2 regions of the Sphingobium sp. KKT206 genome follow, and region 2 is predicted to be linked to the other one. Evidence: predicted binding sites of a transcription regulator. Region 2 holds the regulator's gene; the other holds the start of a gene.
The links. The regulator LexA, encoded in region 2, represses DNA repair genes until DNA is damaged. The targets are predictions, from matches to a motif close to GTTCCNCNCTTGTTCT.
Positions count from the first base shown of each region.

Region 1: the regulator LexA is predicted to act here: its motif matches at 12,123-12,138, upstream of uvrA (excinuclease ABC subunit UvrA).

Region 1 is NZ_CM145764.1:341,683-357,158, reverse strand. It holds gene ACZ2HM_RS01720 (IS110 family RNA-guided transposase) at 1-39, shown strand, start outside; partial or broken gene ACZ2HM_RS01715 (IS3 family transposase) at 56-241, shown strand; gene ACZ2HM_RS01710 (UrcA family protein) at 460-804, opposite strand; gene ACZ2HM_RS01705 (phosphotransferase family protein) at 1,334-2,209, opposite strand; gene ACZ2HM_RS01700 (calcium-binding protein) at 2,271-4,886, opposite strand; gene ACZ2HM_RS01695 (calcium-binding protein) at 4,953-7,880, opposite strand; gene ACZ2HM_RS01690 (ArsO family NAD(P)H-dependent flavin-containing monooxygenase) at 8,044-9,096, opposite strand; gene ACZ2HM_RS01685 (calcium-binding protein) at 9,234-11,888, opposite strand; gene uvrA (excinuclease ABC subunit UvrA) at 12,149-15,151, shown strand; gene ACZ2HM_RS01675 (DUF2971 domain-containing protein) at 15,156-15,476, shown strand, end outside.
Region 2 is NZ_CM145764.1:983,038-998,513, reverse strand. It holds gene trpC (indole-3-glycerol phosphate synthase TrpC) at 1-13, shown strand, start outside; gene moaC (cyclic pyranopterin monophosphate synthase MoaC) at 10-480, shown strand; gene ACZ2HM_RS04700 (molybdopterin molybdotransferase MoeA) at 477-1,658, shown strand; gene lexA (transcriptional repressor LexA) at 1,731-2,402, shown strand; gene ACZ2HM_RS04690 (ComEC/Rec2 family competence protein) at 2,393-4,540, opposite strand; gene gltX (glutamate--tRNA ligase) at 4,607-6,055, shown strand; gene gltA (citrate synthase) at 6,081-7,367, shown strand; tRNA gene ACZ2HM_RS04675 (tRNA-Ala) at 7,678-7,753, opposite strand; tRNA gene ACZ2HM_RS04670 (tRNA-Ala) at 7,844-7,919, opposite strand; gene ACZ2HM_RS04665 (TIGR02300 family protein) at 8,008-8,343, opposite strand; gene aroA (3-phosphoshikimate 1-carboxyvinyltransferase) at 8,521-9,831, shown strand; gene ACZ2HM_RS04655 (CBU_0592 family membrane protein) at 9,828-10,076, shown strand; gene cmk ((d)CMP kinase) at 10,073-10,708, shown strand; gene rpsA (30S ribosomal protein S1) at 10,879-12,591, shown strand; gene ACZ2HM_RS04640 (integration host factor subunit beta) at 12,758-13,048, shown strand; gene ACZ2HM_RS04635 (TonB-dependent receptor plug domain-containing protein) at 13,543-15,476, shown strand, end outside.

The sequences.
Region 1 (15,476 bases), 640 kb from region 2:
CACCTATGTCGCCCAAAAGCATCTCTGACCAGCGCTTGACAAATATAGGAGCCTCAATGCGTCCGTCGAGACCTTCTTCAAATCCCTGAAGGCGGAACTCATCTGGCGGCAGAGCTGGCCGACGCGGCGTCAGGCAGAAGCCGCCATCTTTCAGTACATCAATGGCTTCTACAACACCCGTCGCCGCCATTCATATCTAGGCGGCATCAGCCCGCTCGCGTTCGAAGCCAAGGTGGCATAATGAGATAGGTGACCGGCACAAAACCGTTACAAGTCCAATCCTCCCCTGTAAGGGGAGGGGGACCGCCGAAGGCGGTGGAGGGGTGTCACCCTCACGATAGCGTGACACCCCTCCGTCAGGGCTACGCCCTGCCACCTCCCCTACCAGGGGAGGATGCCGAAACACAAAAAAGGCCCGGCAATTCACCGGGCCTTCTCTCTATCACGTCGCGCTACCAATCAGTTCGCGACCAGCGGCAACCCGTCCTTGCCCCGCGCATCGGCATAGCGCTCGCTCGTCTCGGCCCGCGCGATCGCCGCGCTGATCGGCGCTTCGACGCGGGCGATCGCCTTGGCCTTGCATGCCTGCTCGGTGGCGAGGTCGCTGGCGGCGCACACCCGCTTGGCGGCACGCGCAATGCGGCTGCGCAACTGCGCCTGATGCGCGGGGTTCGATAGGTCGAGGTCGCCATGATAGACCGGGCTGGTGCGGCCATTGGACGCGAAATCCTCGGCGGAAGCGGCACCGGCGCTAGCGAACAGGATGGCGGAAGCGGCGGCGGCAAACAGGGTCGAACGGAACATCATCTATCTCCTTAAAAATCTGGTTTGGCCGGTCCGCCGCCAAATGGGGGGCTGCGCGGCGGGCCGGGGTGCGAACGGGGGGAGCCGGGGTCTTGGGGTCGGCGTCCTGCCCCGTTCGCCCATTCTGTTTAGCCCCGCGCCCCGCCCGATGCCCGCCCGCTTCGACCGGCAGCCCGCGTCATCGGCGAACGACGCCTGCACCGACGAAGCGCAAAATCGCGCCGACCAACCGCAGGACGAACGACATCTCGCGCCGCCACGAACGACATGTGCCGTAAGGGAAAGCTCGAATCGTAACGATGGGAGGGACAATAGAAAACGCCCCCGGCGCAAGGGATGGCCGGGGGCGTATCCAGGTTGCTGTCGGGCACACCGGGATCAGGATAAACTGTCAGGCCGGAGACGACACCATCAGGGCTGAACCGTCTCTGAACTTACCGCCATTATAGGGCAGCGCACGCCCGATGCGCCGTCCGTTCGATAATCGGCCCTCCGCTCCCGCTGGGCGGCATGTGCGGGGGATCAACCGTCAATCAGGCCCGACCAACGACATGGGCGCCGCGTCCCGCTCCAGCGGCGGCAGCCCCGCCACCTCCAACGCCTCCACCAGATAGGCCTCGAACGCCGCTTCGCGCGACGGCGCCCGCTGCCGCATCCACGCCAGCGCCACCAGCGCCCGCCACGCCGCCAGCGCTTCGGGGTCCAGCCCGGTCAGCGCCCGGTGCCGCCGCACATAATAAGCGCTCGCCGCATCGCGCATCTTCGCCGCCGCCCAACCCAGTACCGCCGCGCCGCCCTCGCCGCCGACATCGCCGCCCGGCCCGAAGCGCATCACCATCTCCGTCCGCACCACATCGGTCGCCGCCATGCCTCGCGCCGCGCGCGACCAGTCGATCACCGCCAGCCCCTCCTCGGTCACGATCAGATTGGCGGGGTGCAGGTCGCCATGCGACAACGCATCGCCCTCGTTCAGCTGGTCCAGCCGATCGACCGCCGCCGCGCGCAGCCGCTCGCCCACCGGTGCCGCCTCTATGTCCACGCGCAATATCGCCTTGCGACTGCGCAGCGTCGGCACATGGCATTCCGAAATCCGCTGCTGCAACCGCGCCATCTCGCCCAGTGCCCAGCGCCCGCGATGCGGGTTGCGCGCCATATAGGCGAGCAGGTCCGGCCCCGCCATGTCGGCATAGACGATCCCCTGCCGCCCGCCCGCTTCCTGCACGCCATAAGTGCGCGGCACCGGCAGCCCGCTCGCCTGCACCGCCCGCGCGATCGCATATTCGCGCGCGACGATGCTGGAGTCGATCCCGTCGTGAAACAGCTTCAACACCCGCCCCTCGCCCAGCCGGAACACCTCGGCACTGGCCCCGGCGGCGATGAAGGTGGAAGGATCAGGCAGGCGCATAATGGCGCGCGCTGTGCCGCAGCCAAGCGCGCTTGGCCAGCCCTTTTGCGGCGGGCGCGGCTCAGCCCGCCATGAACATATCCGCGCCAGGAGCCACCACACGATGCTCAAAATAGCCCGTGTCGATATAATGTTCGGTCAGCGCATCGACGTCGCTGCCGAAAGCTGCCGCCAGATCAGGATTGGCCGCCGCATAGGCCAGCGCATCAAACCCGTCGACATCCCGGCCTTCTTGCTGCCCTGCCAGGATATAATGGCGCGCAGCCGCGTCATCATCATCGCCCAGGGCGACGATCAGGTCCGGGTTCGACGCAATGTAACGCAAGCCGTCAAAATCGTCGGCCATTCGGCCTTCGCCATAGCCGTTTTTGATGAAATGCTCAGCCGCGGCCTCCACATCCGTACCAATCGCGCCGATCAGATCGCCATGGGACGCGACATATTGCAGCCCGTCAAACAGATCGTCGCTCCGTCCCTCGTCACGACCGCCCTGGATGAAATGGCGCGCCCCGGCGTCCGCGTCCGCCCCGAATGTCTCGATCAGATCGCCATAGGAGGCGATATATTGGAGTCCATCGAACAAGGCGTCGCTGCGGCCCTCGACAAAGCCGCCATCGATATAATGGCGTGTTGCCGCCTGCGTATCGGTGCCAAAAGCTGCGATCAGATCGTCATAGCCTGCGATATAATCGAGCACATCGAACTCTTTGGCATCGCGCCCTTCGGCAAAGCCGCTCGCCACATAATGCGCGGTCGCGCTATCTGCATCGGGTCCGAAGGCAGCGATCAAGTCCCCATAGCCAGCGATATAGCGCAACCCATCGAACGCCGACAAGCTGCCCGCCAGATCGGCACTTCCCAGCGCCTCGTTGGCAAAGGCGACATGTTCTACATTCACGATCCGCGAAGCGCCCTCTTCGCCTATGACGAAAGTCGAAGCGCCCGACACGAGATAGTTGTAACTTGCAACGCCACCCGTAAGAACCAGCGTATCGAACCCATCCCCGCCGTCGACGATATTGTGGCCCGTCCCCGGCAGCAGGCGATCATCGCCAGCGCCGCCGTGAATTGTATCGTTACCTGCACCGCCCTCCAGCATATTGGCAAGCTCGTTGCCCTGAATGTCGTCACTGAACGCAGAGCCGACCACATTCTCCACGCTAATGAGACTATCGCCGCCGCCGCCGATCCCGATTGCACCAGAAAGGCCAAGAGTTACGGTTACGCCATTTGTGTACAAGGAATAGTCTATCGTATCGGTACCAAAACCACCGACGAACATGTCGGCCGCTTCGCCGCTGATCAGCCGGTCGTCCCCTTCCTCGCCCCGAAATGTGATAGAACTGCCACTTGATGTCACAACGTCATTGCCTGCACCGCCATAAATTGACAGCCTGACATCTTGTGTTGTGGCCACGATCCTGTCGTCGAAACTGCTCGCTCGTAATTCGGCTAGGCTCTCGATACTGATGATCGTTCCACCACCGATCACCCGCGCTGTTGCGCCGAGGAACTGGTGTGTAGAAATGTCTACGCCCGTCGTCGCGCCGCCGAACGAATAGTAGAGTGTGTCAGCGCCATCTCCTCCATCAACGTCGTCGCCTACACCTGCCCATATGGTGTCTGCACCCGCGCCTGCTGAAACGAAGTCTTTTTCTACGCCGACATCGGCTAGGGCCGATCCATCCTCATTCCTGCCGCCTGTATAGATCAAGTCGGCACCCGCGCCGCCAAACAGCTCGTCGGCACCTTCTCCACCGACCAACACGCTACCATAGTCCGTGCCTCGTATCAGGTCGTCGCCCCGACCGCCGGTCGCGACCCCGTTGCCATAATAACTGAAGTTCAGGGTAATGATGTCGTTACCGTCGCCGCCATCGCCACTCATCACATCGATCAGCCTGTCGTTGCCCGCACCGCCAAAGGCCGAACCGCCATAAATGATGTCGTCACCATCACCGCCATCAGCAGTACCGTAGTTCATCCGGATAATGTCGTTGCCGGCCTCCCCATATACCCTGGCGCCATATTGCGCTCCAGTCGCATCGACGGTGTCTTCTCCATCACCACCCCAGATCGCACCACCCCAACCAGAATAATAGTCTGCGATGATGGTATCATTACCACCGCGGCCGAATATGTCAGCACCGCTGGGATAATAAGTGTCGATAGAAGCGATGAAATCATCATATTCGCTTCCCTCCAAAAAGCCGATATTCTGGATGTTGGAAATGATTCCGCCGCCGATCGTTATCGACTCGCCGTTTTGCAGCGGACGAAAATCCGCAACCACGCCGGACGTCGCGCCCTGAAAACTAATAAAAAGCCGATTGCCGAAGGAATCATAGCTGCCGCCATCAATATGGTCGCCATAGCCCGCGAAGAAAAAATCGTCCCCCGCACCACCGATCAGCGTGTCGACATCCGCGAAGATATCATCGGAAACAACGCCGGCCAACAAAGGGAAATAGGGTGCCATCATATTGGTGGTCCGACCGAAGGAGAACAGCACATCGCTGCCGTCCCCGCCATTGAGACGATCTGCCCCTGCGCCACCGGCAATATTGTCAGCGCCCTCTCCGCCGCTCAACCAGTCATTTCCCCCCAAACCGGAAATATATTCGTCACTATTGTCGCCCGTATAGATGTCGTCGCCCGCACCACCCGTGAAATCCATCTCACCCTCCTCAACTCATTAAACCCATAACGCAGCAGCGTCATCGGCTTGAACTATCACTACCGCTCAGCCCGCCATGAACATGTCCGCGCCAGGAGCCACCACACGATGCTCAAAATAGCCCGTGTCGATATAATGTTCGGTCAGCGCATCGACGTCGCTGCCGAAAGCGGCAGCCAGATCAGGATTAGCCGCCGCATAGGCCAGCGCATCAAACCCGTCGACATCCCGGCCTTCTTGCTGCCCTGCCAGGATATAATGGCGCGCAGCCGCGTCATCATCATCGCCCAGGGCGACGATCAGGTCCGCGTTCGACGCAATGTAACGCAAGCCGTCAAAATCGTCGGCCATTCGGCCTTCGCGATAGCCGTTTTTGATGAAATGCTCGGCCGCCGCCTCCACATCCGTACCAATCGCGCCGATCAGATCGCCATGGGACGCGACATATTGCAGCCCGTCGAACAGATCGTCGCTCCGTCCCTCGTCACGACCGCCCTGGATGAAATGGCGCGCCCCGGCGTCCGCGTCCGTCCCGAATGCCTCGATCAGATCGCCATAGGAGGCGATATATTGCAGCCCATCAAACAACGCGTCGCTGCGGCCCTCCACAAAGCCGCCATCGATATAATGGCGTGTTGCCGCCTGCGTATCGGTGCCAAAAGCTGCGATCAGATCGTCATAGCCTGCGATATAATCGAGCACATCGAACTCTTTGGCATCGCGCCCTTCGGCAAAGCCGCTCGCCACATAATGCGCGGTCGCGCTATCTGCATCGGGTCCGAAGGCAGCGATCAAGTCCCCATAGCCAGCGATATAGCGCAACCCATCGAACGCCGACAAGCTGCCCGCCAGATCGGCACTTCCCAGCGCCTCGTTGGCAAAAGCGACATGTTCTACATTCACGATCCGCGAAGCGCCCTCTTCGCCTATGACGAAAGTCGAAGCGCCCGACACGAGATAGCTGTAACTTGCAACGCCACCCGTAAGAACCACCGTATCGAACCCATCCCCGCCGTCGACGATATTGTGGCCCGTCCCCGGCAACAGGCGATCGTCGCCAGCGCCGCCGTCCAAAATGTCGTCCCCGGAGCCGCCCTGCAAGGAATCGACACCGTCCCCGCCGGCGAGAGCATCATTCCCGCCGCCGCCACTCAGAACGTCATCGCCATTGTCACCCTGTATCTCATCGTCGCCATCGCCGCCGATGATGCGGTCGTCACCCTCGCCGCCAAAGGCAAATGCGCCGTCGCGATCGATCAGGATAGTGTCGTTACCCGCTTCGCCGAACAAACGATCAAGACCTGGCGAAACCTCGCTGTTGCGCCCCAGCCCGCCGCGCAGGATGTCATCGCCATCGCCGCCATAGATCATATCGACGCCCAGGCTACCGGTCAGGTCATCATTTCCGCCCCAACCATCGATGCTGATCCCTTCGGCCGCGCTGCGTACCGCGCCCGCCACGACGACATCATCGAACTGGGTCAACGACAAACCGCTAACATATTCGAACCCAGACAGTGTCCCTCCACCGATGTTCAGGGATCCGCCATTGGTCAACAGCGTCAGGTCAGCGGACACACCACTCGTAGCGCCGGAATAAAAGTTGACGAAAAGGCTGTCGTCGCCGATCCCGCCATCGGCGCTGTCGCCATAGGATATGCTGATGCGGTCGTTGCCCGCACCGCCAAAAAGACTGTCGGGATGCTCGTCGAGGCCATAGCCATATTCGCCAAAACCATCGATCCAGTCGTCGCCGTCGCCGCCATAAATGACGTCGCTGCCACTACCCCCGGCAAGATCATCATTGCCCGAATCGCCATAAAGAGTGTCGTCACCGCCCCCGCCACGGATCAGGTCATTGCCATTTCCGCCTTCGATCAGATCGTCGCCATCGCCAGTGCTGCTGATGACGCCGTCGCCATAGAGCTTGTCATCGCCATCATTGCCGCGGACCACATCGTCACCGATGCCGCCGTAGATGGTGTCGTTGTCGCGCCCACCTTCCAACAGGTCATTGCCCTGGCCGCCGGACAGTTCGTCATCGCCGTCGCCACCGGACAACTGGTCGTTGCCGCTGCCGCCAACCAGATAATCATTGCCGGCTTCCCCCGACATGCGGTCGTCGCCTGCATCGCCGAACAGCGTGTCTCCACCGTCTCCGCCCATCATCTGGTCGTTACCGGCACCCCCGAACATCAGGTCATCGCCGCCCAGCCCGGACAGGCTGTCATCGCCGTCGCCACCTTCCAAATTATTGGCCTGGTCGTTGCCGGAGATCGTGTCGGCATGGGCCGATCCCACCACCTGCTCGACATCGACGAACTGATCGCCGTCCGGCCCCTCGCCCCAGTTTGACTGACCCAGGGTGACGGTCACGCCTTGGCCATAGCGGCTGTAATCGACCGTGTCGGTTCCTTCGCCGCCGCTGAAAAAGTCGGCCGCCGTCCCACTGAAAAACCGGTCATCGCCGGCACCACCATAGAGCGTCACGCTGCTGTCATGCGCCGTCACGCTATCAAAACCGTCTCCGGCAAAGATCGTGATCCGCTCGCTTTGAGTCGCCGCATCGATCACATCGCTGGCGCTACTGCCCTCCAGCTGCACCACGATCTCTATGTTGCGGATGGTGCCACCGGCGACGATGCGCGGTGCCTCGCCCAGAAACTGGGACGTCGATATGGTAACCCCGTCTGTCGCGCCATAGAAGGAATAATAAAGCCGGTCCGTTCCCGCTCCACCATCGACATCGTCGCCAGTGCCGACGCCGATGATGTCATCGCCGTCGCCCCCGAATATCTGGTCATGCTCCAGGCCGATATCGACGCCCGTCCAGTCTATCGTGGCACCCGCATAGGGGTCGACCGTGCCGGACCACAGCTTGTCGTTGCCGCCATTGCCGTAAATGATGTCGGCACCGGTCCAACCATAGATTTCGTCATCACCGTCCGTGCCGTTAAATACATCATCACCAGGCGAACCAAATGTAACGGCCACAGCATTTCTCCGACTTATTCGGCTATGGACTGGACAATAAATCCTGACAGGTCAACTGTTACGGCCTCTATGATGTCGAGGATCAGACAGGGTCATCGCCGTGTGCCGTTCCGTGGCCTTGCGTGCGCAGGCGCGCCCCCTCCGCCCGCAAAGCCCCCCTCCCCTAAACCGCCCGCGCCTCGACCAGCCTCGCCGCCAGATCCCGCGCCGTGCGCGCCGCGCCCATCAGCGTGGCCGATCCCGCCCCGCACCAGTCGCCATAGCCCGCCAGCCACAGCCGCGGCACCTTGATCGACCGCTGCTGCTCCACCAGAACGCGCCCATCCGCCTCCACCACGCCCAGCCCCGCCAGATGCGCCAGCGCCGGGCGAAACCCGGTGCACCAGATGATCGCATCGACCGCCGTCTCCGACCCGTCGGCCCACACCACGCCCGTCGCCGTCATCCGCGTGAACGGCCGCCGGGTGCTGAGGTCGCCGCGCGCCCGCGCCGCCTTGACCGGCGGCACCATGACGATATCGCCAATGCCCCCCACCGGCACATCGCTTGGGGCCTCCTTCATGCGCGCCACCGCCCGTTCGAACAGCACCCGGCCATCGACATCATCGGGCAGGAACAACGGTTCCTGCGTCGTCACCCAGCTTGTGCGCGCCACCGGCGCCAGTTCCGCCACGATCTGCGCCCCGCTATTGCCGCCGCCGACCACCAGCACGCTCTGCTCCGCATAGGCATCCGGCCCGACATAATGCGCGGAATGGACCTGCACCCCCGCAAACAGCGCCCGCCCCGCCATGTCGGGCATATAGGGATGCGACCAGGTGCCCGTCGCGCTGACCACCATCCGCGCGGCAAAGCGCCCTTTGTCGGTCACGACCGCCAGAGCATCGCCCGCCCGCTCGACCGCCGCCACCCGCACGGGCCGCTCGATCGGCAGCGCATAGCGCGCCTCATAGTCCCGCAAATAGGCCAGTACGTCATCGCGCGTCGGATAGCCATCATGGGCCGGCGGCGGCATCAGCCAGCCGGGCAGCGAGCTATAGCCAGCGGGCGAAAACAGCCGCAACGACTCCCACCCATGCCGCCACGCTCCGCCCGGCCCGTCCTCCGCATCCAAAATCAGGAAATCCGCCCCCGCCCGGCGCAGATAATAGCCCAGCGCCACCCCCATCTGCCCGCCCCCGATGATGACGATATCGCGTGGAACAGGATCGGTCATGGCATCACATCCTCAATCGGCGCACCGCCAGCCACGCCCCAGCGGCGATGCAGATGGCAGGATCAGGCAGAGGCACGGTAACGCCGAACGTGCGCCAGCAAGACGCACTTGGCCAGACATTTCGCGGGATGATCCGCTTAGGCCGCCATGAACATATCCGCGCCCGGAGCCACCACACGATGCTCAAAATAGCCCGTGTCGATATAATGTTCGGTCAGCGCATCGACGTCGCTGCCGAAAGCTGCCGCCAGATCAGGATTGGCCGCCGCATAGGCCAGCGCATCGAACCCGTCGACATCCCGGCCTTCTTGCTGCCCTGCCAGAATATAATGGCGCGCAGCCGCGTCATCATCATCGCCCAGCGCGACGATCAGGTCCGCGTTCGACGCAATGTAACGCAAGCCGTCAAAATCGTCTGCCATTCGGCCTTCGCCATAGCCGTTTTTGATGAAATGCTCGGCCGCCGCCTCCACATCCGTACCAATCGCGCCGATCAGATCGCCATGGGACGCGACATATTGCAGCCCGTCAAACAGATCGTCGCTCCGTCCCTCGTCACGACCGTCCTGGATGAAATGGCGCGCCCCGGCGTCCGCGTCCGTTCCGAATGCCTCGATCAGATCGGCATAGGAGGCGATATATTGCAGCCCATCGAACAAGGCGTCGCTGCGGCCCTCCACAAAGCCGCCATCGATATAATGGCGTGTCGCCGCTTGCGTGTCGGTGCCAAAAGCTGCGATCAGATCGTCATAGCCTGCGATATAATCGAGCACATCGAACTCTTTGGCATCGCGCCCTTCGGCAAAGCCGCTCGCCACATAATGCGCGGTCGCGCTATCTGCATCGGATCCGAAGGCAGCGATCAGGTCCCCATAACCAGCGATATAGCGCAACCCGTCGAACGCCGACAAGCTACCCGCCAGATCGGCACTTCCCAGCGCCCCGTTGGCAAAGGCGACATGTTCTACATTTACAGTTCGCGAGGCGCCTTCTTCGCCCACCACAAAGGTCCAGCCGCCAGACAAAAGGTAGCTGTAGCTCGCCTTGACCCCGGCCAGCACCAGCATATCGCTCCCAGCGCCTCCATCGACGATGTTGTTCCCCGCGCCAGGGTCCAGACGGTCATTGCCAAAGCCACCATTCAGCCGGTCATGGCCTAAACCACCTTGCAACCAGTCATCGCCCCCAAACCCGTTCAGCACATCGTTACCCGCAAGACCAACGAACAGATTATGCCCCTCATCTCCATTCATTACGTCATTGCCGACCGTACCGACGCGATCGTTATCAGCAATGGTGACCTTCACGATGATATTGTCACTGCCCGACGAAAATATCTGCCCACTGGCTGCCACCTTGAATGCCAATATTTCATCACCTTCGATGAGAAGGTCGTCGATGACGCCGATCGCCGGCAGATCGATCACATAATCGCGAGCGGGCGATTGCGAAATACTGTAGAGGCCGTTGAAGTTCGGAACATTGACCTCACTGGCCGTCATGGTCGACTGCTCGGCGTCGAAGGCGAGCGTTACAGTCCCTGTGTAAGCTCCGATATTTTTCAGCGTCAGCAATGGTATTAGCGTTGCGCCTGTGCCTTCGGCGACAACACCGGATGCTGCAACTGTGGCCGTAACACCAGCATTGAAGTCCAGAATTTCAAAACTGGTCGCTATGCCCATAGCTGACAGCTCAGAGGCTTCATAATATCTATAATTGCCAGCCTTGTCATACACAGTTACATTGCCGATACTGTATGTTCCTGCTCCGGATGTCGCGTCGATATAATATTCGCGAGAAGAAGCGCCATCGGCATAGCTATCAGTGCTATCGTAAGCAACGAAGGCTGATGTCCTGCTCGAACTAGACTGCCAACTTTTGGTAAAGCCTACATAGACATAATCCACGCCCAACCCAACATCGCTGGCACTTGCTGTAAACGTCAGGTATTTACCACCGTCAGTTACATCCACGCTACTTGGAAAACTCAGAGACGTCAAAACTGGCTTTGTCGAGTCAGACGGCTGGTTGCTCTCAATCTCAAAACTGGTCGCTATGCCCATGGCTGACAGCTCAGAGGCTTCATAATATCTATAATTTCCAGCCTTGTCATACACAGTTACATTGCTAATACTGTATGTTCCCGCTCCGGATGTCGCTTCGATATAATATTCGCGAGAAGAAGCGCCATCGGCGTAGCTATCAGTGCTATCGTAAGCAACGAAGGCTGACGTCCTGCTCGAACTAGACTGCCAACTTTTGTTAAAGCCTACATAAACATAATCTACGCCCAACCCAACATCGCTGGCACTTGCTGTAAACGTCAGGTATTTCCCACCGTCGGTTACATCCACGCTACTTGGAAAACTTAGAGACGTCAAAACTGGCTTTGTCGAATCAGATAGCTGATTGCTCTCGACCTCAAAACTGGTCGCTATGCCCATGGCTGCCAGCTCAGAGGCTTCATAATATCTATAATTTCCAGCCTTGTCATACACAGTTACATTGCTAATACTGTATGTTCCCGCTCCGGATGTCGCGTCGATATAATATTCGCGAGAAGACACGCCATCGGCGTAGCTGTCAGTGCTATCGTAAGCAACGAAGGCTGATGTCCTGCTCGAACTAGACTGCCAACTTTTGGTAAAGCCTACATAGACATAATCCACGCCCAGCCCAACATCACTGGCACCTGCTGTAAACGTCAGATATTTGCCACCATTCTTCACGTCCACAGTTTTCGGGAAACTCAGCGAAGTCAAAGTTGGTTTCGTCGTATCAGCAGTAGCCATAAAAATCCCTTTGCGGCTCAACAGGCCTGAACACATATTTTTTTTGTGCTACTTTATGAAATAATTATAATAAATCAACATCTTTTGATCCGGATTCGTCAATGATTATTACTAAATTCACCTGGACTATGCATCGTGCATTTTTATGAATGATCGCCCAGTCGGCCCTTTGGACGCCTTGCCGAACATGCTCAGCGTTGCCATTTCAGTGGGCGATTTCGATATTGCCCAATTAGAACAAATCTGGAACAACGCCCCACATGAGCCTTACCCACATATCCGTCCGCGGCGCGCGTGAACATAATCTCAAGGGCGTCGATGTCGATCTGCCCCGCGACAGCCTGATCGTCATCACCGGGCTTTCGGGGTCGGGCAAATCCTCGCTCGCCTTCGACACCATCTATGCCGAGGGACAGCGCCGCTATGTGGAATCGCTCTCCGCCTATGCGCGCCAGTTCCTTGAGATGATGCAGAAGCCCGATGTCGAACATATCGAAGGCCTCAGCCCCGCGATCAGCATCGAGCAGAAGACGACCAGCCGCAATCCCCGCTCCACCGTCGCGACCGTCACCGAAATCTACGATTATATGCGCTTGCTCTGGGCGCGCGTCGGCATTCCCTACAGCCCCGCGACCGGCCTGCCGATCAGCGCGCAGACCGTCAGCCAGATGGTCGACCGCGTGATGCTCCTGCCCGAAGGCACGCGCTTCTACCTGCTCGCCCCGGTCGTGCGCGGCCGCAAGGGCGAATATCGCAAGGAACTCGCTGAATGGCAGAAGGCGGGCTACACCCGCGTCCGCATCGACGGCGAAATGATGCTGATCGAAGACGCCCCCGCGCTCGACAAGAAGTACAAGCATGACATCGAAGTCGTCGTAGACCGCCTCGCCGTCGCCCCCGACATGGGCACGCGGCTTGCGGACAGTTTCGAACAGGCGCTGAAACTGGCGGACGGGCTGGCGTTCGTGGACCTGGCGGATGGCACGGTAGCTGAGGTGGCCCAACAAAGTCCGTTCGTTTCGAGCGAAGTCGAGAAACCGATCCCAGACGCCGCGCAAGGTGTCTCGACTGCGCTCGACACGAACGGCGGTGGGGGCAAATCCGCCAAAGGCATGAAAAACACCGGCATCCCCGCCAACCGCATCGTCTTTTCCGAAAAATTCGCCTGCCCCGTCAGCGGCTTCACCATTGCCGAGATCGAGCCCCGCCTCTTCTCCTTCAACGCCCCCATGGGCGCCTGCCCCGCCTGCGATGGCTTGGGCGAGCGGCAGGAGTTCGACCCCGAACTCGTCGTCCCCAACGAAGCCCTCTCGCTCAAAAAGGGCGCGGTCGTCCCCTGGGCCAAGTCCAACCCGCCCAGCCCCTATTATATGCAAGTCCTCGGCTCCCTCGCCAAGGAATTCGGCTTCTCGCTCGACACCCCCTGGGCCGACCTGCCGGGCGAAGTGAAGCTCATCATCCTCCACGGCACCGGCGGCAAGCCGGTCACGCTCAAATTCATGGACGGCCGCAAAAGCTACGAGGTCAAAAAGGCGTTCGAAGGCGTCATCGGCAACCTCAACCGCCGCCTCCTGCAAACTGAGTCCGCCTGGATGCGCGAGGAACTGAGCAAATACCAGCGCGCCCAGCCCTGCGAAACCTGCCACGGCGCCCGCCTCAAGCCCGAAGCGCTCGCCGTCAAGATCGCGGGCGAGGACATTTCCCTCTCCACCCGCCGCTCGGTGGTGGACGCGCTCGCCTTCTTCACCGCGATGCCCGACAAGCTCAACGACCAGCAGAACCAGATCGCCCGCGCCATCCTCAAGGAAATCGTTGAGCGCCTCGGCTTCCTCAACAATGTCGGCCTCGATTACCTGAACCTCGACCGCACCAGCGGCACGCTGTCCGGCGGCGAATCCCAACGTATCCGCCTCGCCTCCCAGATCGGCTCCGGCCTCTCCGGCGTCCTCTACGTCCTCGACGAACCGTCGATCGGCCTGCATCAGCGCGACAATGACCGCCTGCTCGTCACCCTCAAACGCCTGCGCGACCTCGGCAACAGCGTCATCGTCGTGGAACATGACGAAGACGCCATCCGCCACGCCGACTATATCGTCGACATGGGGCCAGGCGCCGGCATTCGCGGCGGCGAGATCGTAGCCCAGGGCACGCTCAAGCAGATCCTCAAAGCCAAAAACTCCCTCACCGCCGATTATCTCAACGGCACCCGCCGCATCGAAGTGCCCAAGAAACGCCGCAAGGGCACCGGCAAGAAGCTGACCGTCCACAACGCCCGCGCCAATAATCTGCGCGGCGTCACCGCGTCGATCCCGCTCGGCACCTTCACCTGCATCACCGGCGTCTCCGGCTCCGGCAAGTCCAGCTTCACCATCGACACGCTCTACGCCGCCTCCGCCCGCGCCCTCAACGGCGCGCGCATCCTGGCCGGCGCGCATGACAAGGTGACGGGCCTCGAACATTGCGACAAGGTGATCGACATCGACCAGTCGCCCATCGGCCGCACCCCCCGCTCCAACCCGGCCACCTATACCGGCGCCTTCACCAACATCCGCGACTGGTTCGCGGGGCTGCCCGAATCCCAGGCGCGCGGCTACAAACCCGGCCGCTTCAGCTTCAACGTCAAGGGCGGCCGCTGCGAAGCCTGCACCGGCGATGGCCTGATCAAGATCGAGATGCACTTCCTCCCCGACGTCTATGTGACGTGCGACGTATGCCACGGCGCGCGCTACAATCGCGAAACGCTGGAGGTGAAGTTCAAGGGCCACTCGATCGCCGACGTGCTGGACATGACGGTCGAGGACGCCGTCGAATTCTTCAAGGCCGTCCCCCCCATCCGCGACAAGATGGCCATGCTCGCCGAAGTGGGCCTGGGCTATGTCAAGGTCGGCCAGCAGGCCACGACCCTCTCAGGCGGCGAAGCCCAGCGCGTCAAACTCGCCAAGGAACTCGCGCGCAGAGCCACCGGCCAGACGCTCTACATATTGGACGAACCCACCACCGGCCTGCATTTCGAAGACGTCCGCAAACTGCTCGAAGTCCTCCACGCGCTGGTCGACCAGGGCAACAGCGTCGTGGTCATCGAACATAATTTAGATGTCATCAAGACCGCCGACTGGATCATCGACATGGGTCCAGAGGGCGGCGTCAAAGGCGGCGAAGTCGTGGCCGAGGGCACGCCGGAAAAGGTCGCGAAGGAGCCACGGTCATTTACCGGGCACTATCTCGCGCCGTTGTTGGGGCTGGAGAGTGTGGCAGCGGAGTGAGTTTATGATTGAAATTCCCCCTGAAGCCTTGAAATTTACCGGCTTGCTCATGCCGCATATGGTTCAGCGGCAATCATCCATGCGTCGACGAAATGCACGTTTTGTACACTACACAACCGCTGAAGTGGCAGCGAGCATATTACGCAATAACAACGTATGGATGCGAAATCTCGTGACGATGAACGACTTCGCTGAAGTGGAACATGGAAAATCTTGCTTATTCCCCGCTTACAAGAGCAATGCAGGTATTAAACTAAGAAATTTTTTGAATGAGATCGAAGAAAATCTTGACAAAAGACTAGAGGATTTATTTAATGGATGGCTC
Region 2 (15,476 bases):
GACCGGCGCATGAGCGACCTCACCCATCTCGACCCAGACGGCGCAGCCCGCATGGTCGACGTGTCGGCGAAAGCCGTGACCGCGCGCGAAGCCGTGGCGGACGGACGGATCGAGATGAGCGAGGAGGCCGCCGCCGCCATCCTCGCGGGCCTGGTCAAGAAGGGCGACGTCCTCGCCGTCGCGCGGGTCGCGGGCATCATGGCGGCCAAGCGCACCGCCGATCTCATCCCGCTCTGCCACCCGATCGCGCTCAGCGCCGTGACGATCGATTTCGACCTGGACGATACTGGCGTCCGCGTCACCGCCACCGCCCGCACCGCAGGCCAGACCGGCGTCGAGATGGAAGCGCTGACCGCCGCCTCCGTCGCTCTGCTCACCATCTACGACATGGCCAAGGCGATCGACAAAGCAATGGTCATCGACGGCGTCCGCCTGCTCAGCAAGACCGGCGGCAAGTCGGGCGACTGGCACAGGCCATGAGCCTGCTGCCGGTTGCGGAGGCGCAAGCCCGCTTGTTCGCACTGGCCGAGCGGCTGCCCGCCGAAAACGTGTCAGTGACGGCCTGCGCCGGTCGCTGGCTCGCCCACGATATCCTCGCGCAGCGCGCCCAGCCTTGGGCCGACCTTAGCGCCATGGATGGCTATGCCGTGCGCGCCGCGGAGGCTCCCGGCCCCTGGCGCGTCACCATGATCAGCAGCGCAGGCGGCACACCGCCACCGCCCCTTGCTCCGGGCGAAGCCTGCCGCATCTTCACCGGCGCGCCCTTGCCCGAAGGGGCCGACGCCATCCTGATCCAGGAAAATGCGACCCGCCACGGCGACAGCCTCACCGCCACCGCCGCCCCGCTTCCCCCCGGTCGCCATGTCCGCCCCGCCGCGTCGGACTTCGCAAAAGGCACCCCCCTGCTCAAAGCAGGCTCACGGCTCGGCCCGACCCAGATCGCGCTGGCCGTACTGGGCGGCCACGGTCACTTGCCCGTCAGACAGCGGCCCAAGATCGCGCTGCTTTCGACCGGCGACGAACTGGTGCCGCCCGGCGCACCAACCCCGCCGGGCGCTCTCCCCTCTTCCAACGCCCCCATGCTCGTCGCAATGCTGGCCGCCTTGCCCTGCGAGGTCATCGACCTCGGCATCGTAGCCGACGATCTCAACGCCATGGTGAACGCGCTCGATCGCGCCCGCCAGGCCGACATCATCGTCTCGACCGGCGGCGCATCGGTCGGCGATCATGACATGGTCCGCCCCGCCCTCGCACAAGCCGGCGGCACGCTCGATTTCTGGAAGATCGCAATGCGCCCCGGCAAGCCGCTGATGGCCGGACGGATCGGCGATGCGCTGTTCCTGGGCCTGCCCGGCAATCCCGTCTCCGCCTTCGTCACCGGCACGCTGTTCCTGCTCCCGCTGGTTCGCCATATGGCAGGCGCAAGCGCTCCGCTCCCCCCCCTTCACGAAGCCCGCCTCGCATCCCCCCTCCCCGCCACCGGCGACCGCGACGATTATCTGCGCGCCTTCCGCAGCGACGGCGGCATCGTCTCGGTCACATCGCAAGACAGCGCCGCCACCGCCGCCATGGCCCTGGCCGACTGCCTGATCCGCCGCCCCGCCGCTTCCCCCCCCGCCGCCACCGGCGACACGGTGCAAATTCTGCCCCTGCCCTGATCCACCCGACGCTTGACTAACCTTCATCTGTTTCCTATGCGTTCCTTATACGTTCCACGGAGGACCGCAGCCATGTTGACGCCCAAACAGCAGGAATTGCTGAGCTTCATTCAAACCCGGTTGGAAGAAGGCGGCGTGTCGCCCTCTTTCGAGGAGATGAAGGATGCGCTGGATCTGCGCTCCAAGTCGGGCATTCACCGCCTGATCAATGCGCTCGAAGAACGCGGCTTCATCCGCCGCCTGCCCAATCGCGCGCGCGCGCTCGAAGTCTTGAAGCTGCCCGATGCCATGCACCGCATCCCGGCCCCGGTCATCGCGCCCAAACCGCAGGTGTCGGCACCACAACTCATTGCCGCCAACGACGTGATCGAAATCCCGATGCACGGCCGGATCGCGGCAGGCGTCCCGATCGAAGCGATGGAAGGGCAAACGATGTTGTCCGTTCCTGCCGCGCTCCTTGGCGCAGGCGACCATTATGCGCTGGAAGTATCCGGCGATTCGATGATGGAGGCTGGCATTCTCGACGGTGACTTCGCGCTGATCCAACGGACCGAAGTCGCGCGCGAAGGTCAGATCGTCGTTGCCCTGATCGACGAGAATGAAGCCACGCTCAAATATTTCCGCCGCGAAGGGCAAAGGGTCCGTCTCGACCCGGCCAACAGCGCCTATGAACCGCAAATCTACGACCCGCGCCAAGTCCAGATTCAGGGCAAGCTCGCCGGGCTGCTGCGCCGCTATAATTGAGATCGGGGCCGCGCATACAACGGGCGCGGTTTCGACGGATAATAGCGGCGCGATCGCTTAGGGGGCGGCACCATCCAGGGGTGGGCGTCCCCAGCCTGACGCACCGTGCGAATGGTGGCATGGTCCAGATCGATGGCCATGCCGCCGGTTCGCGCCAACAGGCGGCGGTCGATCTTGAGCCAGCGCGGGCGGCACCAGCGCGGCAGGCCACGATCGGCAATCACGATGTCCGCCGCCGCGCAATCGCGGGCGAAGGTCACGCGGTCCACCAGCATAAAGCTGCGGGTTATGAGTAACTGCCAACGCCGCCCGGCCGCCATCAAACCGACCGCGCATAGATCATCCGAACAGCGCGCCTGCGGCAGTCGCGCAATCGGTTCCAACGTCCCGTCATAGCCCGCGCTCTCCGACAACACATCGCGCACATAGTCGCCCGCCCCCGCGCGCAATATCGCCATGCGCCCATCGGGCGTGCGCACCGCGACATGACGGCCATCGCCGGTCACTAAAATGTCGGGCGGCGACAGCAGCAATATGGCTATGACGCCCGCCGCCACTGGCCCCAATCCCAGCCAACGCCACCGGCTGCGCCACAGCAAACACCAGAGCAGCCCCGCCATCATCCCTGCAAAAACGAACGGCGGCACCGACGGCGTCAACATCGTCGCCCAAGGACTGGCCGACACCCCATGGGCGATCATCAACAGCACCGTCAGCGCCTTCTGCGTCAACCACCAGAAAGGCGCGCCGAGGCCGACCAGATCGAACAGCAAGGCCAGCGCCTCCAGCGGCATCACGACAAAGGTGGTCAGCGGAATCGCGACGATATTGGCAAAAGCCCCCAACATGCCCGCCTTGTGAAAATGGAACAGCGCGATCGGCATCAGCACCAGTTCGATGACGAAGCCCGTGGCCAATGTCACCAACAGCATCCGGCCGATCTTGCGCCAACGCGCCTCGTCCCGCGCGGCGGCAAAGGCTCGGAATCGCTTATGTTCGGCCAAGGCCACCAGCGCCGTGACGGCGGCAAAACTCATCTGAAAGCTCGGCCCGACCAGCGCTTCGGGCCAGATGATAAGCACGATCAGCGCACCCGTCGCCACCAGCCGCAGCGTGATCGCATCCCGCCCCATCGCTAGACCGCCCAGCACCAGCAGCGCCGCGATGCAGGACCGCACAGTCGGCACCTCCGCCCCCGTCAGCAACGTATAGCCGACCCCCGCCAGCGCGCCCCCCGTGGCCGCGATCAGCATCAAAGGCCAGTTGAGCGCCGCCCGGCGGCTGAGCGCCATCACCCGCATCAACAGAAAGATGACAGCCCCGATCAGCGCCGTCACATGCAACCCACTGATCGACAACAAATGCGCCAACCCGCTATTGCGCATCGCTTCGGCATCCACCTCGGCAATGGCCCCCTGATCGCCGGTCGCCAGTGCGATTGCGATGCCCTTCGCCGGATCGTCTACTTGTCCGGCAATATGCGTAAACAACCGCGCCCGCAGCCGCGGCGCACCTGTGGCAGGCCGCACCATCTCGATCGGCTTCAGCGCCTTGCCGGTCGCGCCTATGCCCTGGAAATAGGCCCGTGCGGCAAAATCACAGCCCCCCGGCACGCTGGGCGGCGCTGGCGGCATCAACCGCACCCGAAAGCGAATCCGCGCACCCTCGCCCAACCCATCGGGCACGTCGCTCTCCGCGATATTGACCCGGATGACTTGCGGCAGGGTCGGCGCGCCGACCGGCCGCAGCATCGCCCGCACCATCTGCTGCGCCGGAACCGCACGCACCGACAGGACATCGCCCGTGACCTGCACGAACGTCGCCCGCGCCAGCGGCGGCTCCCCCAGCATCAGTGCCTTCCCCCAGATGAGAACACACCCCATGCAGGCCAGCACCCCGCCCGCCACCATCATCCGCCGCAACCGCGCGCCTTCGGGCAGCAAAACCCCCACACAGCCCAGCGCTAACGCACCGCAGCAAAAGGCCAGCCACGCCATCCGGTGCGGCAACGCGAACCAGGTCGCGATGCCCACTCCCAAGGCGATCGGCGCCCAAAGCGGCACCTGCTCCCGCTCTTTCTCCAGCCAGCGCTCCACCCCTGTAAACCCGGCGCGCAGGCGTGTGGCGACCTCGACCATAAGGGAGGTTTGTCGTGGCTCGAAAGCCATGCTAGGGGGCATCGCATCCATGGATCAGAAGGGCGAATGTCAGGCAATATGGCGGTGAACGCAACGGGAATGAACAAGCCGGTGGTGACCCGTTTCGCCCCCTCGCCAACAGGCTTCCTCCATATCGGCGGTGCCCGCACCGCCTTGTTCAACTGGCTGTTCGCCCGTCATCATGGCGGCAAGTTCCTGCTGCGGATCGAGGATACCGACCGCGCCCGTTCGACCGAGGAAGCGGTCGCCGCGATCTTCGACGGGCTGGACTGGCTTGGCCTTGGCGGCGATGAACCGCCCGTGTTCCAGTTCGAGCGGACACCGCGCCATGCCGAAGTCGCCAACGCCATGCTGGCGGGCGGCCATGCCTATAAATGCTATGCCACGCCGGAAGAACTGGCCGCGCTCCGTGAAGAACAGCGCGCCGCCAAGAAGCCGATGCGCTATGATGGCCGCTGGCGCGATCGCGCACCCGAAGAGGCGCCCGAAGGTGCCCCCTTCGTCATCCGCCTCAAGGCACCACGCGAAGGCGAGACAGTGATCGAGGATGCGGTCCAGGGGCGCGTCGTTGTGCAGAATGCCGAGCTGGACGACATGATCCTGCTGCGGTCGGACGGCACGCCCACTTACATGCTGGCCGTGGTTGTGGACGATCATGACATGGGCGTCACCCATGTCATTCGCGGCGACGATCATCTCAACAACGCCTTCCGCCAACTGTGCATCCTCCGCGCGATGGAATGGGAAGAGCCGATCTACGCGCATATCCCGCTGATCCACGGATCGGACGGAGCGAAATTGTCGAAGCGCCATGGCGCGCTCGGCGTCGACGCCTATCGCGACGAGATGGGGATGCTGCCCGAAGCGGTGCTGAACTATCTGCTGCGCCTGGGCTGGGGCCATGGCGACGAGGAATTCATCCCCACCGCCCGCGCCATCGAACTGTTCGATATTGCGGGCGTCGGCCGCTCGCCGTCGCGCTTCGACATCAAGAAGCTGGAGAATCTTAACGGCCATTATCTGCGCGAAGCCGATGATGCCCGCCTGGCTGCACTAGTGGCGCCCCGCGTAGAAGCCCGGCTGGGCAAGCCATTGCCGGACACTGGTCTAGCACTTTTGGGCGAGGCGATGGCTTCGCTCAAACCCCGCGCCAAAACGCTTAACGAAATTGCGGAGGGCGCTGAATTTCTGTTCAAAAATTGCCCGCTCGATTTTGACGAAAAGGCGTCGGCTCTGCTAGACGAATCGGCACGCGCGCTGCTGGCAAAGACCGCCGACGCTCTCTCGACCACGCCTGTCTGGACGGTCGAAGCGATCGAAGACGCGATACGCCGCGTGGCAGAGGATGCCGGTCTGGCACTGGGCAAGGTTGCGCAGCCTTTGCGGGCCGCGCTCACCGGGCGCACCGTCTCGCCGGGGATTTTCGATGTCCTCTTCCTGTTGGGGAAAGAGGAAAGCTTGGAACGGCTGACCGCTGTGGGCACGCACGGTTAAGTTGATGGCACTCAAGGAGAACAATATGTTGGATAATAATGCCACTTTGACCGTCGGAGGAGCGACGAAAGACTATGCCGTCATGGACGGTTCGGTCGGTCCCCAGGTCATCGACGTTCGCAAGCTGTACGCCAACACCGGCATGTTCACCTATGATCCGGGCTTCACCTCGACGGCGAGCTGCGAATCCGGCCTGACCTATATCGATGGCGACGAAGGCGTTTTGCTGCATCGCGGCTATCCGATCGGCCAGCTGGCCGAAGAATCCAGCTTCATGGAAGTCTGTTACCTGCTGCTGAACGGCGAATTGCCGTCCAAGACCGAGCTGGACGACTTCATCACCACCATCACGCGCCATACCATGGTGCATGAACAGCTCACCACCTTCTATCGCGGCTTCCGTCGCGACGCGCATCCCATGGCGATCATGTGCGGCGTGGTCGGTGCCCTGTCGGCCTTCTATCATGACTCGACCGACATCAACGATCCGCTGCAGCGCAAGATCGCCAGCCACCGTCTGATCGCCAAGATGCCGACGATCGCGGCGATGGCGTATAAATATTCGGTGGGCCAGCCCTTCGTCTATCCGCGCAACGACCTGTCCTACACCGCCAATTTCCTGCGCATGACCTTCTCGGTCCCGGCGGAAGAATATATCCCCGATCCGGTGATCGTGGACGCCATGGACAAGATTTTCATCCTCCATGCCGACCATGAACAGAACGCCTCGACCTCGACCGTGCGTCTGGCAGGGTCTTCGGGCGCCAACCCCTTCGCCTGCATCGCGGCGGGCATCGCCTGCCTGTGGGGTCCGGCGCATGGCGGCGCGAACGAAGCCGCGCTCAACATGCTCCGCGAAATCGGCACCGTCGACAAGATCCCGGAATATATCGCCCGCGCCAAGAACAAGGACGATCCGTTCCGCCTGATGGGCTTTGGCCATCGCGTCTACAAGAATTACGATCCGCGCGCGACGGTCATGCAGAAGACCGCCAAGGACGTGCTGGAGAAGCTGGGCGTCAACGATCCCGTCTTCGACGTCGCCAAGGAACTGGAGCAGATCGCGCTCAACGATCCCTATTTCATCGAAAAGAAGCTTTACCCCAATGTGGACTTCTATTCGGGCGTGATTTTGTCGGCGATCGGCTTCCCGACCGAGATGTTCACCGTCCTCTTCGCCCTCGCCCGCACCGTCGGCTGGGTGGCGCAGTGGAACGAAATGATCTCCGACCCAGCGCAGAAGATCGGCCGTCCGCGCCAACTCTACACCGGCCCGACGCAGCGCGACTATGTGCCCGTCGACAAGCGCTGATCCGGGCTGAGGCTGAAACACGAAACGGCGCTCCGAAAGGGGCGCCGTTTTTCGTCGTGCGGGCAATATAGGGTATGATGACTTTAAGTCACATCACTCCGTTCGCCCTGAGTAGGGGCTGAGCTTGTCGAAGACCCGTATCGAAGGGTCGGCTGCGCTTATATCCTTCGATACGCCATTTCGACTTCGCTCAATGGCTACTCAGGACGAACGGTTCTGAGTAAAGTCATCTCGCTCTAGAAAGCGTGCGCGCAGCATGAGCAAGATGCAGCTATGCTGCACCCGCCAGAACATCATCAATGTCGAAAAATGGTGGAGCCTAGCGGGATCGAACCGCTGACCTCCTGCATGCCATGCAGGCGCTCTCCCAGCTGAGCTAAGGCCCCATTTGGGCGTGGCACTAATGGCCCGCCGCATGGATCGAACCCTGTCCGACTGGCTCCATGAAGAACCAGGCCGCCGGTCGAATATAAGGATGGTGGAGCCTAGCGGGATCGAACCGCTGACCTCCTGCATGCCATGCAGGCGCTCTCCCAGCTGAGCTAAGGCCCCGTCACCATCATCAAACGCCCTTGGGTTGGCGCTTGCGAGGTCGCTGCCATTAAGTCGCAGCAACCTCGTTGGCAAGAACAAAAATCAGTTAATTGTCATCGCTATCGTCGTCGCCCGCGGCTTCGACACCCAGGTCGTCGTCACCGCCCAGATCGACGTCATTATCCGGCGAATCGCCGTCATCATCGACGTCCATATCCAGATCCAGATCATCGTCGGCCGTTTCCAGCTTGCCGTCGGCGGTCTCGATGACCTTCTTGGGCGCTTCTTCATAAGGAAGCGGCTGCTTGGACTTGAGAACCGGCTCCGGTTCCCAGGCCGCGTTGCAGTTGATGCAGACGACCGGATCGTCCTTGCCCAGATCATAGAAGCGGGTTGCGCATTTCGGGCAGGTCCGTTTCGTGCCCCATTCAGCCTTCACCATGTCCGGCCTGTTCCTTTTTAGATGCTCAAATAGACTTTACGCGGCGCAACGGCTGTTGCCCACGAAACGTCGCGCGCCTTGCCATAGCCCAAGCGCGCTGTCAAAAGCCGGGCGCATTTTTTCCCGCCAGACCAGACTGGACGAACCGTGACCGCTGCCGCCGAACCGCCCCGCCCGATGACATTCACCGCCGCACCCGCCCTGTCGGACAGCGTGACCGTGCCGGGAGACAAAAGCATTTCGCACCGATCGCTCATGCTGTCGGCGCTGGCCGTGGGCGAAAGCCGGGTCGAAGGTCTGCTGGAGGGCGAGGATGTGCTGGCGACCGCCGCCGCCATGCGGGCGATGGGCGCGGACATTCAGCGCGACGCCGATGGCATATGGCATATTCATGGCGTCGGCGTTGGCGGACTGCTCCAGCCAGAGGGCGCGCTCGACATGGGCAATAGCGGCACGTCCACGCGCCTGCTGATGGGCCTGCTCGCCAGCCATGATCTGACCGCGACCTTCATCGGCGATGCCTCGCTCAGCAAACGCCCCATGGCGCGGGTCACCGACCCACTGGCGCAGATGGGTGCCAGCTTCACCACTAGCCCCGGCGGCCGGCTGCCGCTTACCATGCGCGGCGCCTGCCCCGCCGTGCCGCTCGACTATCGCCTGCCCGTCGCTTCGGCGCAGGTGAAATCGGCGATACTCCTCGCTGGCCTCAACACGCCGGGCATCACCCGTGTCGTCGAGCCGATCCCGACCCGCGACCATAGCGAACGGATGCTGCGCGGCTTCGGCGCGGACCTCAATGTAGAAGTGGAAGCCGACGGCACTCGCATCATCACGCTGGTCGGCGAAGCGGAATTGCAACCGCAGCAGATTATCGTGCCTGGCGATCCCTCTTCCGCCGCCTTCCCGATGGTCGCCGCGCTACTGGTGCCGGGGTCGAAGGTGACGATCGCCAATGTCGGCCTCAACGCCACGCGCGCTGGCCTCATCGACCTGCTCCGCGAAATGGGCGGCTCCATCGAGGTCATCAACGCCCGCGAAGTCGGCGGCGAACCCGTGGGCGATTTGATCGTCACGGCTTCCACCCTCCAGGGTGTCGAGCCAGACCCGGCCCGCGCGCCGAGCATGATTGACGAATATCCCGTCGCCTTCGTCGCCGCTGCGCTCGCGCAGGGCCGCAGCGTTTTTCGCGGGCTGGACGAACTCCGCGTCAAGGAATCCGACCGCATCGCCACCATGGCAGCCGGCCTCCGCGCGATCGGCGTGACGGTCGAGGAATTGGAAGACGGCCTCATCATTGAGGGCAGCGGCGGCGCGCCGCTCCAAGGCGGCGGTCCGATCGCCACCAAGCTCGACCACCGTATCGCCATGAGTTTCGCCGTCGCGGGCCTCGTATCGCGCGATGGCGTGACGATTGACGACATGCGCCCGGTCGCGACCAGCTTCCCAACCTTCACGGCTTTGCTCCAAGCGCTGGGTGCCATGGCATGACGTTCGACTGGGCCAACATCATCGGTCTGGCGGGCAGCGCCATGATGGTCGTCGCTTATGCCTACAGCAATATCGCCAAGCAGATGAACTTTGTCTTTTTCAATCTGTTAAACCTTGTCGGTTCGCTGCTGCTCATCTGGTCGCTGACCGTGCATTTCAACCTGGCGTCGATGGCGCTAGAAATCGTCTGGACCCTCATCGCCCTGCTGGGCCTCGTCAAAGCCATGAAAAGAAAATCCGTATGATCATCGCCGTGGACGGCCCCGCGGCGTCGGGCAAAGGCACCATCGCCAAGGCTCTCGGCCGCCATTATGGTCTGCCCGTTCTCGACACCGGCCTGCTCTACCGCGCGGTCGGCCTTGCCGTGCTGAAATCAGGCGGCGACCCCGACATCGAATCGGACGCGCTCGCGGCTTGCTCGTTTGGCGACGAAACCCTGGCCGATCCGGCGCTGCGCAGCGAAGCGGTCGGCAGCCTCGCCTCGCGCGTTTCCGTGCATCAGGCGGTGCGCGACGCCCTGGTCAAGCGGCAGCGCGATTTCGCGACCCAGCCGGGCGGCGCGATCCTCGACGGGCGCGACATCGGCACCGTCATCGCGCCCGATGCCCATGCCAAGCTGTTCGTCACCGCCAGCGTCCATGTCCGCGCCCAACGCCGCTATCAGGATGCGCTGTCGCATGGCGGCCATCCCGATATGGACAGCCTGATCGCCGACATCCAGGCGCGCGACACCCGCGACATGAGCCGCGACCATGCGCCGCTCAAAGTCGCCGATGGTGCGGACTTGCTAGACACCAGCGATTTGTCTATAGACGCGGCCGTCCGCCAGGCGATTGCGCTTGTGGACGCCCAGCTTGAAGGTCGCTCCAGAGGCTGACCCGTCAAGGCGTGCGGTATTCCGCGCGCCCTTTTCGCTTTTCTCGTCTGCGCGTCCGCAAACGCTTTTGCGGTAACGGATGTCCCGGCCGCATGCGGCGTTCGGGACAGTTTGGCCAAAGACCATCGGATACAACCGGTTGGCCAGCAATGATGAGTGAAGGACTAACCATGGCCTCTACGGCATTCCCCACGCGCGACGATTTCGCCGCGCTTCTCAATGATTCCCTCGGTGGTGAGGACGGCGGCTTCGAAGGCCGGGTCGTCAAGGGCACCGTTACCGCCATCGAAAACGACCTGGCCGTCATCGACGTAGGTCTGAAGTCCGAAGGCCGCGTGCCGCTGCGCGAATTCGCGATGCCGGGCCAGAAGGCTGACATCAAGGTCGGCGACGAAGTCGAAGTCTATGTCGACCGCGTCGAAAACGCCCATGGCGAAGCCATGCTGTCGCGTGACCGCGCCCGTCGCGAAGCCGCCTGGGACAAGCTGGAAGCCGAGTTCACCGAGAGCGCCCGCGTCGAAGGCGTCATCTTCGGCCGCGTTAAGGGTGGCTTCACCGTCGATCTCGACGGCGCCGTGGCCTTCCTGCCCGGCAGCCAGGTCGACATCCGCCCTGTGCGCGATGTCACCCCGCTGATGGACATTCCGCAGCCTTTCCAGATCCTCAAGATGGATCGCCGCCGCGGCAACATCGTCGTGTCGCGCCGCGCCATTCTGGAAGAAACCCGCGCCGAACAGCGCAGCGGCCTCATCCAGACGCTGGCCGAAGGTCAGATCATCGAAGGCGTCGTCAAGAACATCACTGACTATGGTGCGTTCGTTGACCTGGGCGGCATCGATGGCCTGCTGCACGTCACCGACCTCAGCTACAAGCGCATCAACCACCCCAATGAGATGATCAACATCGGCGACACCGTGAAGGTGCAGATCATCCGCATCAACCGCGACACGCAGCGCATCTCGCTCGGCATGAAGCAGCTTGAGAGCGATCCGTGGGAAGGCGCATCGGCCAAGTACCCCGTCGGTGCCAAGCTGTCGGGCCGCGTCACGAACATCACCGAATATGGTGCGTTCGTCGAGCTGGAAGCCGGCATCGAAGGCCTGGTCCATGTGTCCGAAATGTCCTGGACCAAGAAGAACGTCCACCCCGGCAAGATCGTTTCGACCAGCCAGGAAGTCGAAGTTCTGGTCCTCGAAGTCGATCCCGAAAAGCGCCGTATCTCGCTCGGCCTCAAGCAGGCCCAGAGCAATCCCTGGGACAGCTTTGCCGAACGTCACCCGATCGGTTCGACCGTCGAAGGCGAAGTCAAGAATGCGACCGAGTTCGGCCTGTTCATCGGCCTGGACGGCGACGTCGACGGCATGGTCCACATGTCCGACATCGCGTGGGGCATTTCGGGCGAAGACGCGCTGGCGCTGCATCGCAAGGGCGAGGCCGTTCAGGCTGTCGTTCTCGACATCGACGTCGAGAAGGAGCGCATCAGCCTCGGCATGAAGCAGCTTGAGCGTGGTGGTCCGGCCGCTGGCGGCACGACCGCTGCTGCTGCCGGCCTCAACAAGAATGCGATCGTCACCGTGACCGTTCTTGAAGTCCGCGACGGCGGCCTGGAAGTCCAGGCTGGCGACGATGGCGCCACTGGCTTCATCAAGCGCAGCGACCTTGGTCGTGACCGTGACGAGCAGCGTTCGGAACGCTTCCAGATCGGCCAGAAGTTCGACGCCATGATCACCGGCTTCGACCGTGCCAAGAAGCCGACCTTCTCGATCAAGGCAATGCAGATCGCCGAAGAGAAGCAGGCTGTTGCGCAGTACGGTTCGTCCGACAGCGGCGCGTCGCTGGGCGACATTCTGGGCGAAGCGCTCAAGGCCAAGACCGAAGGCTAAGCCTTTCGTCAAAGTCGACTAATTAGAGAAGCCCGCCGGGATCATCATCTCGGCGGGCTTTTCATATCCTTTCCGTATCGAAACAATCCCCGACCTGCGCGATTGTCAATGCCCTGTAAAAGCCCTATGATTAGCTAGGGAAAAATCAGGGGGCTCTGGAAATTCGATGATCCGTTCGGAATTGATCCAGAAACTGGCTGACGAAAATCCGGGCCTGACGCTCCCGGAAGTCGAGCGAATCGTCGATCTCTTCTTCAAGGAGATTGTCGATCGACTGGCATCTGGCGGTCGTGTCGAACTGCGCGGCTTTGGTGCCTTCACCACCCGCGCCCGCGACGCCCGCACCGGGCGCAATCCGCGCACCGGCGAACAGGTACCGGTCAGCGCCAAGCGCGTCCCCTATTTCAAGCCCGGCAAGGAAATGCGTGAACGGCTGAATGCCGATCATGAGGATTGACGATTACGTCGCCCGGCGCTGACCATCAAATCGCGCTTGGCTCTGCCGATCCTCCCGACTATAGCCAGCCTTGGTAATGCGGGCGTGGCGAAATCGGTAGACGCAACGGACTTAGATCATTGAGTGCGCACAGGGAAATCTGTGACGTAGAACTGCTCAAATTCGGGGAAACCTTTAACATGGCAATCCCGAGCCAAGCCTGAAAGTCCGCTTTCAGGAAGGTGTAGAGACTAGACGGGCAGCACCTGCGCCCCGGCCTGCCGGGATATGGTGAAGGGATAGTCCAGACCACAAACGCCCCTCCGGGCGGCGGCGAAAGCCGTAGCGGGTAAGAAAATCCGTCGGGCTTTGCCCATGGGGGTTCAAGTCCCCCCGCCCGTACCAACCGCCTCTCCCACGCGATAGAAATTCCCGGTTCGATACACAGAACCGTCATGAGCGCATACTAAAGGCGCGGTCATAGCATAATATCGACCAAGCCTTTGGGGACCATCATGAAATTTCTGGCCGGTAGCGCGATGATCGCGCTGCAATTCTCTGCGTGCGCATTCGCGGTGGCGCAAGACAATATGCCTGCTGCATCCGATATCGACAGTGGCGACTCCATCATCGTGACTGGAACGCGCGATGCCAAGCGGACGAAATTCGATACGCTGGCACCCATTGACGTGCTATCGTCAAAGTCCATCGACAATAGTATTTCCAACGATCTGTCCGATACTTTGGCGCAACTCCTGCCATCGTTCAACGTCCAGCGTTTGCCCGCCGCCGACGGTCAGGCCTTTGTTCGCCCAGCGACACTCCGTGGCCTCTCGGCCGACCAGACGCTGGTGCTGGTGAACGGCAAGCGCTATCACCGTTCCGCCCTGCTGGGCAGCCGCGGCGCGCAGTCAGCCGACCTTGCAACCATCCCCAATCTGGCGATCAAGCGCATCGAAGTGCTGCGCGACGGCGCATCCGCCCAATATGGGTCGGACGCTATCGCCGGTGTCGTCAACATCATTCTGGACGATCAGCCAGGCATGGAAGCCTTCGGCCAATATTCGCAATATTATGAGGGCGATGGCACCAATTACCAGACTGGTGCTCAAGGCGGCCTGGCTCTAGGCGATCGCGGCAGCATCGTCTTCACCGGCGAATTTTCGAAATCGGATGCCACCTCGCGCACCCGCCAGCGTCCCGACGCCATTGCGTTCCAGGCAGCCAATCCAACGCTCACTGTACCCGATCCGGTGCAACGCTGGGGCCAGCCCGACCTGCGCTCCGTCCGTGGCGGGATCAACGCCCATTATGATTTTTCCGACGCCGTCACCGCCTATGCCTTTGGCACGGTCGGCAATGGCGAGGGCGTCACCGATTTCAATTGGCGTAATCCGGTCGGCACCGGCAATGTCTATAATCCCAGCACGGCCTTCCCAGGTTTCAGCTTCAGCAGCGTCTATCCCGTCGGGTTCACGCCGCGCTTTGGCACGCAATATGATGATTATCAGGCCGATGGCGGCCTGCGCGGCGCGATCAGCGATCAGTTCACCTATGATCTGAGCGCCTCGTCCGGCCGGAGCAGAATCAACTATAGCATGTCCGAATCGCTGAACGCTTCGTTGGGGCCGCTCAGTCCGACGAGCTTCTATCTCGGCCGCTTGCGCCAGAGCGAATTCAACTTGAACGCCGATTTCGTCTACCGCCTGCCGCTGGGATTGGCCGAGCCCGCCAACATCGCTTTCGGCGCGGAACGGCGCAAGGAAACCTACGGTATCCGTCCAGGCGACCCGGCCTCCTACGCCATCGGGCCAGGTGCGGCCACCGGCCTTGCCCCCAACAGCAACGGCTTCCCTGGCTTCAATCCGCTAAGTTCAGGCGAATGGTCGCAGACCAGCTATGCCGGTTATCTGGACCTGGAAGTCCACCCGGTCGAGGCGCTGACGCTCGGCGCGGCAGGCCGCTACGAGGATTTCTCGGCCTTTGGCGACACGTTCAACTATAAGCTTTCGGCGCGACTGGAACCCGTCAAGGGCGTTGCGGTACGCGGAACCTACTCCACCGGCTTCCGCGCCCCAACCCCGGCGCAGCTCAACGCCGTCAACACCACCCAGGGTCTCGACACGCGAACGCTGCAGATTTTCAACACGGGCCGCCTGTCGCCCAATGACCCGATCGCCATTGCGCTCGGTGCCCAACCGCTGACCCCGGAGAAGTCGCGCACCATCACCGCCGGTCTGACGTTCCAGTCCACGTTCGGCCTGAGCGGCAGCATCGATCTCTATCAGATCAAGTTGCGCGACCGGTTCGGCCAATCGCGCTCCTTCACCGTGCCCGCCACCCTGCCCAATCCGCAGCGGTTCACCGCCGTCACCTATTTCACCAACGACTTCGACACCCGCACCCGCGGCATTGACGTCGTGCTGGCCTATGCGCAGCAGGTGGGTCC